Regions from separate parts of the Streptosporangium sp. NPDC003464 genome, predicted to be linked through region 2. Evidence: riboswitches for the same ligand, from Rfam matches in the RefSeq annotation. Region 2 holds a riboswitch; each other region holds the start of a gene.
The links. A riboswitch is a leader RNA that binds a small molecule or an ion and turns the genes downstream of it on or off. The one in region 2 is predicted to bind cobalamin.
Positions count from the first base shown of each region.

Region 1: linked by a shared signal. The riboswitch ahead of cobN (cobaltochelatase subunit CobN) and the one ahead of ACWDS7_RS42640 (ribonucleoside-diphosphate reductase subunit alpha) in region 2 are both predicted to bind cobalamin.
Region 3: linked by a shared signal. The riboswitch ahead of ACWDS7_RS42035 (ABC transporter substrate-binding protein) and the one ahead of ACWDS7_RS42640 (ribonucleoside-diphosphate reductase subunit alpha) in region 2 are both predicted to bind cobalamin.

Region 1 is NZ_JBSFPS010000247.1:3,107-6,372, forward strand. It holds gene ACWDS7_RS37910 (precorrin-8X methylmutase) at 1-300, opposite strand, end outside; gene cobG (precorrin-3B synthase) at 297-1,628, opposite strand; cobalamin riboswitch at 1,652-1,840, shown strand; gene cobN (cobaltochelatase subunit CobN) at 1,955-3,266, shown strand, end outside.
Region 2 is NZ_JBSFPS010000327.1:4,324-7,589, reverse strand. It holds gene glmS (glutamine--fructose-6-phosphate transaminase (isomerizing)) at 1-24, shown strand, start outside; gene ACWDS7_RS42645 (Bug family tripartite tricarboxylate transporter substrate binding protein) at 128-1,165, shown strand; cobalamin riboswitch at 1,164-1,363, shown strand; gene ACWDS7_RS42640 (ribonucleoside-diphosphate reductase subunit alpha) at 1,563-3,266, shown strand, end outside.
Region 3 is NZ_JBSFPS010000316.1:1,829-5,094, forward strand. It holds gene ACWDS7_RS42030 (FecCD family ABC transporter permease) at 1-439, opposite strand, end outside; gene ACWDS7_RS42035 (ABC transporter substrate-binding protein) at 436-1,422, opposite strand; cobalamin riboswitch at 1,609-1,802, opposite strand; cobalamin riboswitch at 1,933-2,150, shown strand; gene ACWDS7_RS42040 (hypothetical protein) at 2,269-3,266, shown strand, end outside.

The DNA of each region.
Region 1 (3,266 bases), on a different contig from region 2:
CTCGCCCAGCGTGCAGATCACCTCGTTGCCGGCGGGCAGGCGGCGGCGGGTCACCCCGGAGGCGACCATCATCGCGTCGCACAGCACCGGCGCGCCCGCCCGCAGGGCCGCGCGCGCCGAGGCCACGACGCCGGGCGACCAGCCGAGGTCGGCGACCAGGTCGACCATCCCACAGGCGTGGATCATCCGGACCGCCACCTGGGCGACGTCCGGGGGCAGGCCGCTCAGATCCGTCTCGGCGCGGATGGTGGCGAAGGAGCGGCGGTAGATCTCCGCGCCGTCGCGGACGTAGTCGGTCACGATCCCCCTCTGGCGGCCGTCACCGCGGCCGTGGTCTCTTCGATGTCCGCACAGTTCAGGCTCCGGCCGTCGAGGTCCACGCGGTAGCCGTCGCCGGTGGCGACCACGTCCGCGACCCGCCCCCGGGGGCGACCGCAGCGCCTGTCGCAGCCCGCCCAGTGCACGGGGAGCGTACCGGTGCGCGGCCGGTCCGCCGCACGGGGGGCGACCGTCCCCGGCGTCCCGGCGGCCCCGTCCCCGGCGGGCACGGTGGCGCGGGCCGCGTCGGCCTGCACGTCGGCCAGGGATTTGGCGCAGCCGGGGCGGCCGGTGCAGGCCGTCACGCCGATCCACGGGGAGCCGGGGTCGGTGACCAGGCCGGCCTCCGTCAGCCGGGCGAGTGCCCGGGGGAGGTCCACGCGGGCCAGACCGGGCAGGACCACGCCCCGCCACGGCGTCAGCCGTACCCCGTCGGCGGAGGCCAGGCCGGCCAGGAGCTCCGCCTGGGCAGGGGTCAGCCGGCCCAGCGGCACCGCGACGCCCAGGGCCACCCGCCCGCCGGGCTGCCGGACGGCTCCCACCGGTCCCCCCGCCACGGCCGGCGGCGGGGTCCGGACGCGTTCCGCGGGCGGGCGGAGCCGTACCGGGCCGGCCCCTCCGGTCTCCAGGGCGGCGCGGACCCGGGCCGCGACCGGCTCCGCGCCGCCGGGCAGCTCGCCGATCCGCCAGGCGTGCACGCCCCGGGCGGCGAGCTCGGCCAGGAACGCCTCGGCCGCGGCGAGCAGGGCGGTGACCGCCGAGGTCACCGGCACGCGCAGGCCGCTGTCGGCGCCCGCGAGGACGAGGGCGGCCTCCTCCGGGCCGGTCGGCAGCATCCCGGCGTCGGGGCCGAGCCAGGCCACGTCCCCCCGGCCGTCGTCGAGGGCGAACAGGAACCGCCCCGGCAGGCCGGCCAGGCCGGGCCGGGCGCACAGCCGCCGGTCCAGCTCGGAGACCAGCGGGCCGACGTCGAGGATCCCCTCCGCGTCGCAGCCGGTCAGCGGGGAGGCCAGGACGTTGCGGATCCGTTCGTGGGTGGGCGAGGGCAGCAGCCCGGCCTCCGCCATGCGCGCCGCGAATCCGTCCCCCTCGCCGAGCCCGCGCACCTGGACGTTCGCACGGGAGGTCAGCTCGATGACGCCGGTGCCGTGGACGGCCGCCGCGTCGGCGAGTCCGCGCAGCTGGGAGGCCGTCAGCCGGCCGCCGGGGACGCGGATCCGCGCCAGGCCGCCGTCGGCCGCGGCATGCACCTGGAGCGCCCCGGGACATGCGTCGGGTCGCGATCGTCCGGAAAAGTCGCCAATGACCACGGAGAGGATGTTAAGCCAGTTTCTTGCAATGAACGGGGCTGCCGTAGTCTGATCGTTGGCGACGGCAAGGGAGGAAGCCGGTGTGAAACCGGCGCGGTCCCGCCACTGTGACCGGGGAGCGAACCCCACTCAGGCCACTGTCCGGAGACGGACGGGAAGGCCGGGGGGAGCATCGATCCGGGAGCCAGGAGACTCCAGCCGTCGTAGCCGACGACGACCCGGGGCGAGGACCCCGAGGGAGGAAGCCCTGTGCGCTTTTCGCCGTTCCCGGGCCACCCCGTGGCCCCGCCGAGCCGTACCACGCCGTCTCCGCGGGGGTGCGGCGCGTGATCCTCCTGCTCTCGACCTCCGACACCGACCTGCTCAGCGCCCGCGCGAGCGGCGCCGACTACCGGCTGGGCAACCCCGCCCGGCTCGCCGCGGCTGACCTGCCGCCCCTTCTCGACGGCGCCGACCTGGTGGTGGTCCGGCTGCTCGGCGGCCGCCGCGCCTGGGAGGAGGGCCTGGACGCCCTGCTCGCCGGGTCCCGGCCCGTCGTCGTGCTCGGCGGCGAGCAGGCGCCCGACGCCGAGCTGATGGAGCTGTCCACCGTTCCCGGCGGGGTCTGCGCCGAGGCGCACGCCTACCTCGCCCACGGCGGCCCGGCCAACCTCACCGAGCTCCACCGGTTCCTGTCCGACACCCTGCTGCTGACCGGGCACGGGTTCGCCGCGCCCGCCCCCACCCCCGCCTGGGGGGTGTTGGAGCGCGTGGCCCGCCGCGAGGACGGGCCGGTCATCGGCGTGCTCTACTACCGGGCCCACCACGTCGCCGGGAACACCGCGTTCGTGGAGACCCTCTGCTCGGCGGTCGAGGACGCGGGGGGCCGGGCGCTGCCCGTCTACTGCGCCTCGCTGCGCAGCGCGGAGCCCGGCCTGCTGGAGGTCCTCGGCACGGTGGACGCCCTGGTGGTGACCGTGCTCGCGGCCGGCGGCACCCGCCCGGCCACCGCGTCGGCCGGCGGCGACGACGAGGCCTGGGACGTCGGCGCGCTCGCCGGGCTGGACGTGCCGATCCTGCAGGGCCTGTGCCTGACGAGCAGCCGGTCCGCCTGGGAGGACAGCGACGACGGCCTGTCCCCGCTCGACGCGGCGACCCAGGTCGCGATCCCCGAGTTCGACGGCCGGATCATCACGGTGCCCTTCTCCTTCAAGGAGATCGACGACGACGGGCTGACCGTCTACGTCGCCGACCCGGAGCGGGCCTCCCGGGTGGCCGGCATCGCGGTACGGCACGCCGCGCTCCGGCACATCCCGGCCGGTGAGCGGCGGATCGTGCTGATGCTGTCGGCCTATCCCACCAAGCACTCCCGGATCGGCAACGCCGTCGGCCTGGACACCCCGGCGAGCCTGGTGCGGCTGCTGGCGGTGATGCGCGAGCGGGGCTACGACATCGGCGCCGAGGGCGAGCTGCCGGGCGTGACCGAGCAGGACGGCGACGCGCTGATCCACGCGCTGATCGCGGCCGGCGGGCAGGACCCCGACTGGCTCACCGAGGAGCGGCTCGCCGGCAACCCGGTGCGCATCGCGGCGGGCCGGTACGCCGAGTGGTACGGCACGCTCCCGGCGGACCTGCGCGCCGGGATGGAGGAGCACTGGG
Region 2 (3,266 bases):
GCCAAGAGCGTCACAGTGGAGTAGAGCCCCCCTGAGCTGCCTGATGGCAGTAAGACCCCCCAATGTGTGACACAAAGTGACGTGTCTGTAACCTGAAGTATTGGGGGGTCTGGGGGAAGGGGCGCTTATGTACCGTAGGCGGTTCTTCGCGCTCGCCCTGGGGGTCATGGTCGCCGGCGGCTGCGGTGGCTGCGGCGGGGCGGCGGACCCCCGCGTGCCGCTGGCGGGACGGCTGACCGTCATCGCGCCCGCCGCCCGCGGGCAGGGCTGGGACCGGGCCGCCCGCGCGCTGGCCGCGGTGCTGACCGGCGACGGGCTGGCGCGGAAGGTCGAGGTGGGCAACTACCCGGGCAGCCTGGGCGCCGCCGCGCTGGGGGCGTTCGCCGCCGCCCACGACCCGTTCACGTACGCGGGCAGGCTGCTGCTCACCGGGATGCCGATGGTGGCCGGCGCGGAGATCGCCAACACCGCCTCCGTGGTGGAGTCCACCACCCCCCTGGCCCGCCTGGTCGGCGACTGGGCGGCCCTGGTCGTCCCGGAGAACTCCCGCCTGCGCACCTTCGAGAACCTCGCCGCGGTGCTCCGCCGCGACCCGGCCGGGCTGACGGTGGGCGGCCGGATGGAGGGCGGCTCCGACCACGTGCTCTACGGCATGATCGGCAAGTGCCTGGGGGTGGACACCCGGCTGCTGGACTACGCCGGCTACTCCAGCGGGGCCGAGGGTGTGCACGCCCTCCACGACGGCAGGGTGGCCGCGCTGCTGGGCTCCGCCCGCTCCTTCGTGCCCGAGATCGCCGAGGGCCGGCTGCGGCCGCTGGTGGTCTCCTCCGCCGAGCGGATCGACGGGATCGACGCCCCGACGCTGATGGAGCTGGACGTCCGGCTGGAGTACACCGACTGGTGCGGCGTGCTCGGCCCCCGCGGCATGAGTTCCGACGACAGGGACGTGGCCGTCGCCCTGTGCGACCGCGTCGACGCCTCGTCCCGCTGGCGGGCGATCTGTGCGGCCAACGGCTGGAACCGGGTCTATCTGAGCGGGGACGACTTCCGCCAGTGGCTCGTCACGGAGACGCGCCGGACCCGGGAGGTGCTCGACGAGCTCGGACTGCTGAGCACCATCGGCACAAGCTGTTGGGGTAGTTGCGTCCGGCAGCACTACATGTAGGATCCTGCTCGTTGCTGGTTCGCCCCTCTGGGGGTGAGGCAAGAGGGAACCCGGTGAGATTCCGGGACTGCCCCGCAGCGGTGAACGGGAACGAAAGCCGTCATGGAGCACTGGGCGCACCTGCCTGGGAAGCGACGGCCGGTAGGCATGCGCCAGACGCCCGTGAGTCCGAAGACCTGCCGGCGACGTGTGGAGAGGGAGCCGAGCCGGGCACCGAGGGACGCGTGGAGCGGCCCGGAGCGTGCCGGGTGAGGCGGACCCGACCACGGAGATCGTTCAGGGCCTCGAGGGAGGGCCCGCGTGATGAGGCGGTCCGGCGTGCCCGGGGCCGTTCTCTGACGCGTGCGCCCTTCCGGCGAGAGCCGTACGGGGAATTCGAGCGCGCGAGGGGTAGCACGTGACACAGACCTTGGTCGACGTCGCCAAGGAGACCGGCAACGGCCCGGTCGACCGCCGGCTGGCCATCGAGGAGGCCGCCGCCCGGGTGATCGCCGACCCGGAGAACTCCAAGATCGCCGCCGGGCTGCTGGCGGAGCTGATCGCCGAGGAGGCCGCCGGGCACGGCGTCCGGACCTTCTCCGAGTCCGTCGCCGCGACCCACGCGGCCGGGCTGATCCAGGACGGGCTGGCCGCCTTCGTGGCCGCCAACGCCGCGGCGCTGGACGCGCTGGTGGACGGGGCGGCCGACGGCCGGTTCGAGTACTTCGGGCTGCGCACGGTCTACGACCGCTACCTGCTGCGCCACCCGCAGACCCGCAAGGTCCTGGAGCGCCCGCAGCACTTCTTCCTCCGGGTGGCCTGTGGCCTGTCGGAGACGGTGGAGGAGGCCGGCGAGCTCTACGCGCTCATGTCCACCCTGTCCTACCTGCCGAGCTCGCCCACCCTGTTCAACTCCGGCTCGCGCAGGCCCCAGCTGTCGTCCTGCTTCCTGCTCGACTCGCCCCGTGACGAGCTGGAGGCGATCTACGAGCGCTACGGGCAGGTCGCGCGGCTGTCGAAGTACGCCGGCGGGATCGGCATCTCCTGGACCCGGGTCCGCTCGCGGGGTTCGCTGATCCGGGGCACCAACGGCCACTCCAACGGCATCGTGCCGTGGCTGCGCACGCTGGACTCCAGCGTCGCCGCGGTCAACCAGGGCGGCCGCCGCAAGGGCGCGGCCTGCGTCTACCTGGAGACCTGGCACGCCGACATCGAGGAGTTCCTCGAACTGCGTGACAACACCGGCGAGGAGGCCCGCCGCACGCACAACCTGAACCTGGCCAACTGGATCCCCGACGAGTTCATGCGCCGGGTCGAGGCCGACGGCATGTGGTCGCTGTTCGACCCCAAGGAGGTCCCGCACCTCACCGACCTGTACGGCGCCGCCTTCGACGAGGCCTACCGGGCCGCCGAGGCCGAGGGCCGCTCCGTCAAGCAGATCCCGGCCCGGTCCCTGTACGGCCGGATGATGCGCACCCTGGCCCAGACCGGCAACGGCTGGATGACCTTCAAGGACGCCGCCAACCGGACCTCCAACCAGACGGCCCGCCCGGAGAACGTCATCCACCTGTCGAACCTCTGCACCGAGATCCTGGAGGTCACCAACGACGCCGAGACGGCCGTCTGCAACCTGGGCTCGATCAACCTCGCCGCCCACCTGGCCGGTCAGGACGTCGACTGGCCGCGGCTGCGCCGGACCGTCCGCACCGCCGTGCGGTTCCTGGACCGGACCATCGACCTGGGCTTCTACCCGACCCCGGAGGCCGAGGCGGCCAACCGGAAGTGGCGGCCGATCGGCCTGGGCGTGATGGGCCTGGCGGATGTGTTCTTCACGCTGCGGCTGCCGTTCGACTCCCCGCAGGCGCTGGAGCTGTCCACCCGCATCTCCGAAGAGATCGCGCTGGCCGCCTACGGCACCTCCGCGGACCTGGCCGTCGAGCGGGGGCGCCACCCCTCCTACGACGAGACCAGGGCCGCCGGCGGCGTGCTCCACCCCGACCACTACGGGGCCGGCGGCTCGCCGGAGTGGACGCGCCTCAGGGAGCGGATCGCCGAGACCGGCCTCCGCAACTCGTTGATGATCGCGATCGCGCCCACGGCCACCATCGCCTCCATCGCGGGC
Region 3 (3,266 bases), on a different contig from region 2:
AGAACGCCCCGAAGAAGGTCAGACCGAACACCACCACGGCCACCGCGCCGACGCTGGCCCCCGAGGAGACGCCCAGCAGCATCGGATCGGCCAGCGGGTTGCGCACCAGCGCCTGCAACGCCATCCCGCAGACCGACAACCCCGCGCCGATGACCCCGCACAGCAGCACACGCGGCAGCCGTACGTCCATGACGATGGTCTCCCGGACCGGAGCCCAGACCGGCTCGGCCAGCGCGGGATGGAGCCGGTGCAACAAGATGCCCCACACCTGCCCGGCGGGCAGGCTGATCGACCCGGCCGCGATCCCCGCCGTGGCCGCCCCGCCCAGCAACAGCGCGCACAACAGCAGCACCAGCGGGTACGGCAGGCCAGGGCGCCGCGCGAGAGGTGCGGTGGCTCGGGCGTCGGCGGTCCGGGAGACCTTGGTCAGCTCGCTCACTTGAACCGGCCGGCATGGATCTGCCGGGCCAGCGACTCCACCGCCGACGGCGCCCGGACCCCGAGCACGACCGACGACAGCGGCAGCACCGCGAACCGCTGCTCCTTGATCGCCGGCACGTCCGCGAGCGCCGGGTTCGACAGCAGGAACCTCTTCTTGTCGGCCACCGACTGGTCGCCGTAGTCGTAGATGACGATCCAGTCGGGCGCCCGCTCGGCGACCTGCTCGAACGACACGTCACCCCACGCCTTGTCCACGTCGGCGAACAGGTTCCGCGCGCCCGCCAGCGTGATGACGTCGTTGCCGACGCCCTTGCCGCCGGCGGTGAACGCGGTCTTGTCACCGCTGTCGTAGACGAACAGCTTGACCGGGCTCACCCCGGCGAGCTTCTCCTTGACCTGTGCCAGTGGCGCGCGCAGGCGGGTGATGAGGGAATCGGCCCGATCGCGCACACCGAAGATCGCGGCGACGTTGTGGATCTCCTGGTCCATCAGGTCCAGGGTCACCGGGCCGGTCGGGCAGTCCTCGATGTTGAGGTAGGTGTCGATCCCGGCCTTGCCCAGCGCGTCGCGGCTGCGGCCCTCCTTCTCGTCGAAGGTGCTGGAGAAGCCGCCGTAGACGAAGTCGGGCTCGGCAGCCAGCAGCGCCTCGTGAGAGGGGTACCCCTTGGCGAGCACCTTGATCCCGTTGTAGGCGGCCTGGTACTCGGGAAGGATCTTGTCATCGAGGTAGCCGGTGCCGATCATCGCCTGCTGCAGCCCCAGCGCCAGCATCACCTCGGTGGCGTGCTGGTTGAGCGAGACCGCCCGCCGCGGCGGGCGCTCGTACGTCGTCTTGACGCCGCAGTTGTCGATGGTGACCGGGAACCCCGCGACCGGTGCGGTGGACGCCGCGGCGGAGGCCTTGACCTCAGCGGGCGCGCCGCCGCAGCCGGCGAGGAGTACGGCGGAGAGCAGCAGGGACAAAGGGCGTCTGCCCGTCATGGATGGTTCCTCTCACGGAATCTGCACCATGGGGCGGTCCTGTCGGAAGGCGGCGGAAACCGGCCCGGGAGACGTCTCCGGGCACGCGTCGGCGCACCGGCCACGCGGCACCGCCGCGCGGCGCGCTGTTCATCGGCCCATCGGGCACGCCGACCCGCTCCTCTCCGGGGAGATCCGCCCCAGTTCTGTCGAGGAGGCGACCGCGTGAGTCTCCTGGCTCTCGGGTCGAGGCTCGTCCCCGCCTTCCCACCCCGGAGTGGGGCAGTGGCCGTATGGGGATCCGCTCGCCGATCACAGTGGCGGTACCGCGCCGGATTCACACCGGCTTCCTCGACCGCGCTCGCCTTTCCGTCATCATTACACGAAGCCATCAATTCACTGAATACCGGTGATGTGGTGAATCCCATTCGGAGCACCGCACGGTTCTTCTCAGCCGGTCAGCGCGACGGAGGCGCCCGTTCGACCGGCCTACCCTTACGACGGCGGTGTCCGCTCAGCGCACCGGCTGGCTAGAATCCCGCTGTGGATGGTTCGTCCGTGCCCGACCGGGTGCGGACGTCGTAAGAGGGAATCCGGTGGGAATCCGGGACTGCCCCGCAGCGGTGAGTGGGAACGACCGCCGTCATACGCACTGGGCCTGTGGCCTGGGAAGCGACGGTCAGTAGGTCACGCCTTGTTCAGGTGTGGTGCCCGCGAGTCCGAAGACCTGCCTTCCGCCCGTGCACCGACCGGTGCGCGGTGGTTCGCGGCCTCGTGGGAGGGCCTGGGACGCGCCCGCAGGACCTGCCTGCTGTGCGCTTCTTCCTCCTGCCCGGCCGCATCCTGGCAATAGCGAGGGAAGCTGCCATGACAACGACGACCCTCGGGTATCCGCGCATCGGCGCGCACCGAGAGCTCAAATTCGTCACCGAGGAGTACTGGGCCGGGCGCGTCGGCGAAGAGGAACTGCAGTCCACGGCCTCGACGCTGCGGCGGGCGGTGTGGACCGAGCTGCGGGACTCCGGCCTGGGGACGATCCCGTCGAACACCTTCTCCTTCTACGATCACGTGCTGGACACCAGCGTCATGGTCGACGCGGTCCCCGACCGGTACCGGGCGCTGTCCGGCCTGGAGCGGTATTTCGCGATGGCGCGCGGCACCGCAGACATCCCGGCGCTGGAGATGACCAAGTGGTTCGACACCAACTACCACTACATCGTCCCCGAGCTGTCCCTGGACGCCCGGTTCCGGCTCGCCGACGGCGCGCAGGCGAAGCCCGTGGCCGAGTACCTCGAGGCCAAGACCCTGGGGGTCGAGACCCGGCCGGTGCTGGTCGGCCCGCTGACCTACCTTCTGCTGGCCAAGGCCGCGCCGGGCTCGCCTGAGGGGTTCGTGCCGCTGGATCTGCTGGGCGCCCTGGTGGAGGTCTATGCCGAGCTGCTGGAGCGGCTCGCTGGAGCCGGCGCGCAGTGGGTGCAGCTGGACGAGCCGGCACTGGCCGGGGATCTCGGCGCGCGGGAGGTCGAAGCACTCGAGCGGGCCTACCGCCGCCTGGGCGGGCTGTCCAGCCGCCCGAAGATCCTGCTGGCCACCTACTTCGGCACCGTCGCGGCCGAGGCGTTGAAGGTGGTCGCCTCCACCGCGGTCGAGGCGATCGGGCTGGACTTCGTCACTCGCCCGGACACCCTGGAGGTGGCGGCCTCAGCGCGGAGGTCGCGGGTCTCCTACCGGGCCGCAGCCACCTCCGCCGTGGCTTCGGTCAGCCGCACCTCCAGGGCCGTGCTGTGCGTGCGTTCCTGCGCCAGCCGCTCCCCGGCGGCGACGGCCTCGGCCAGTGCGCGAGTCAGCTCGCCCTCGCGCGCCGC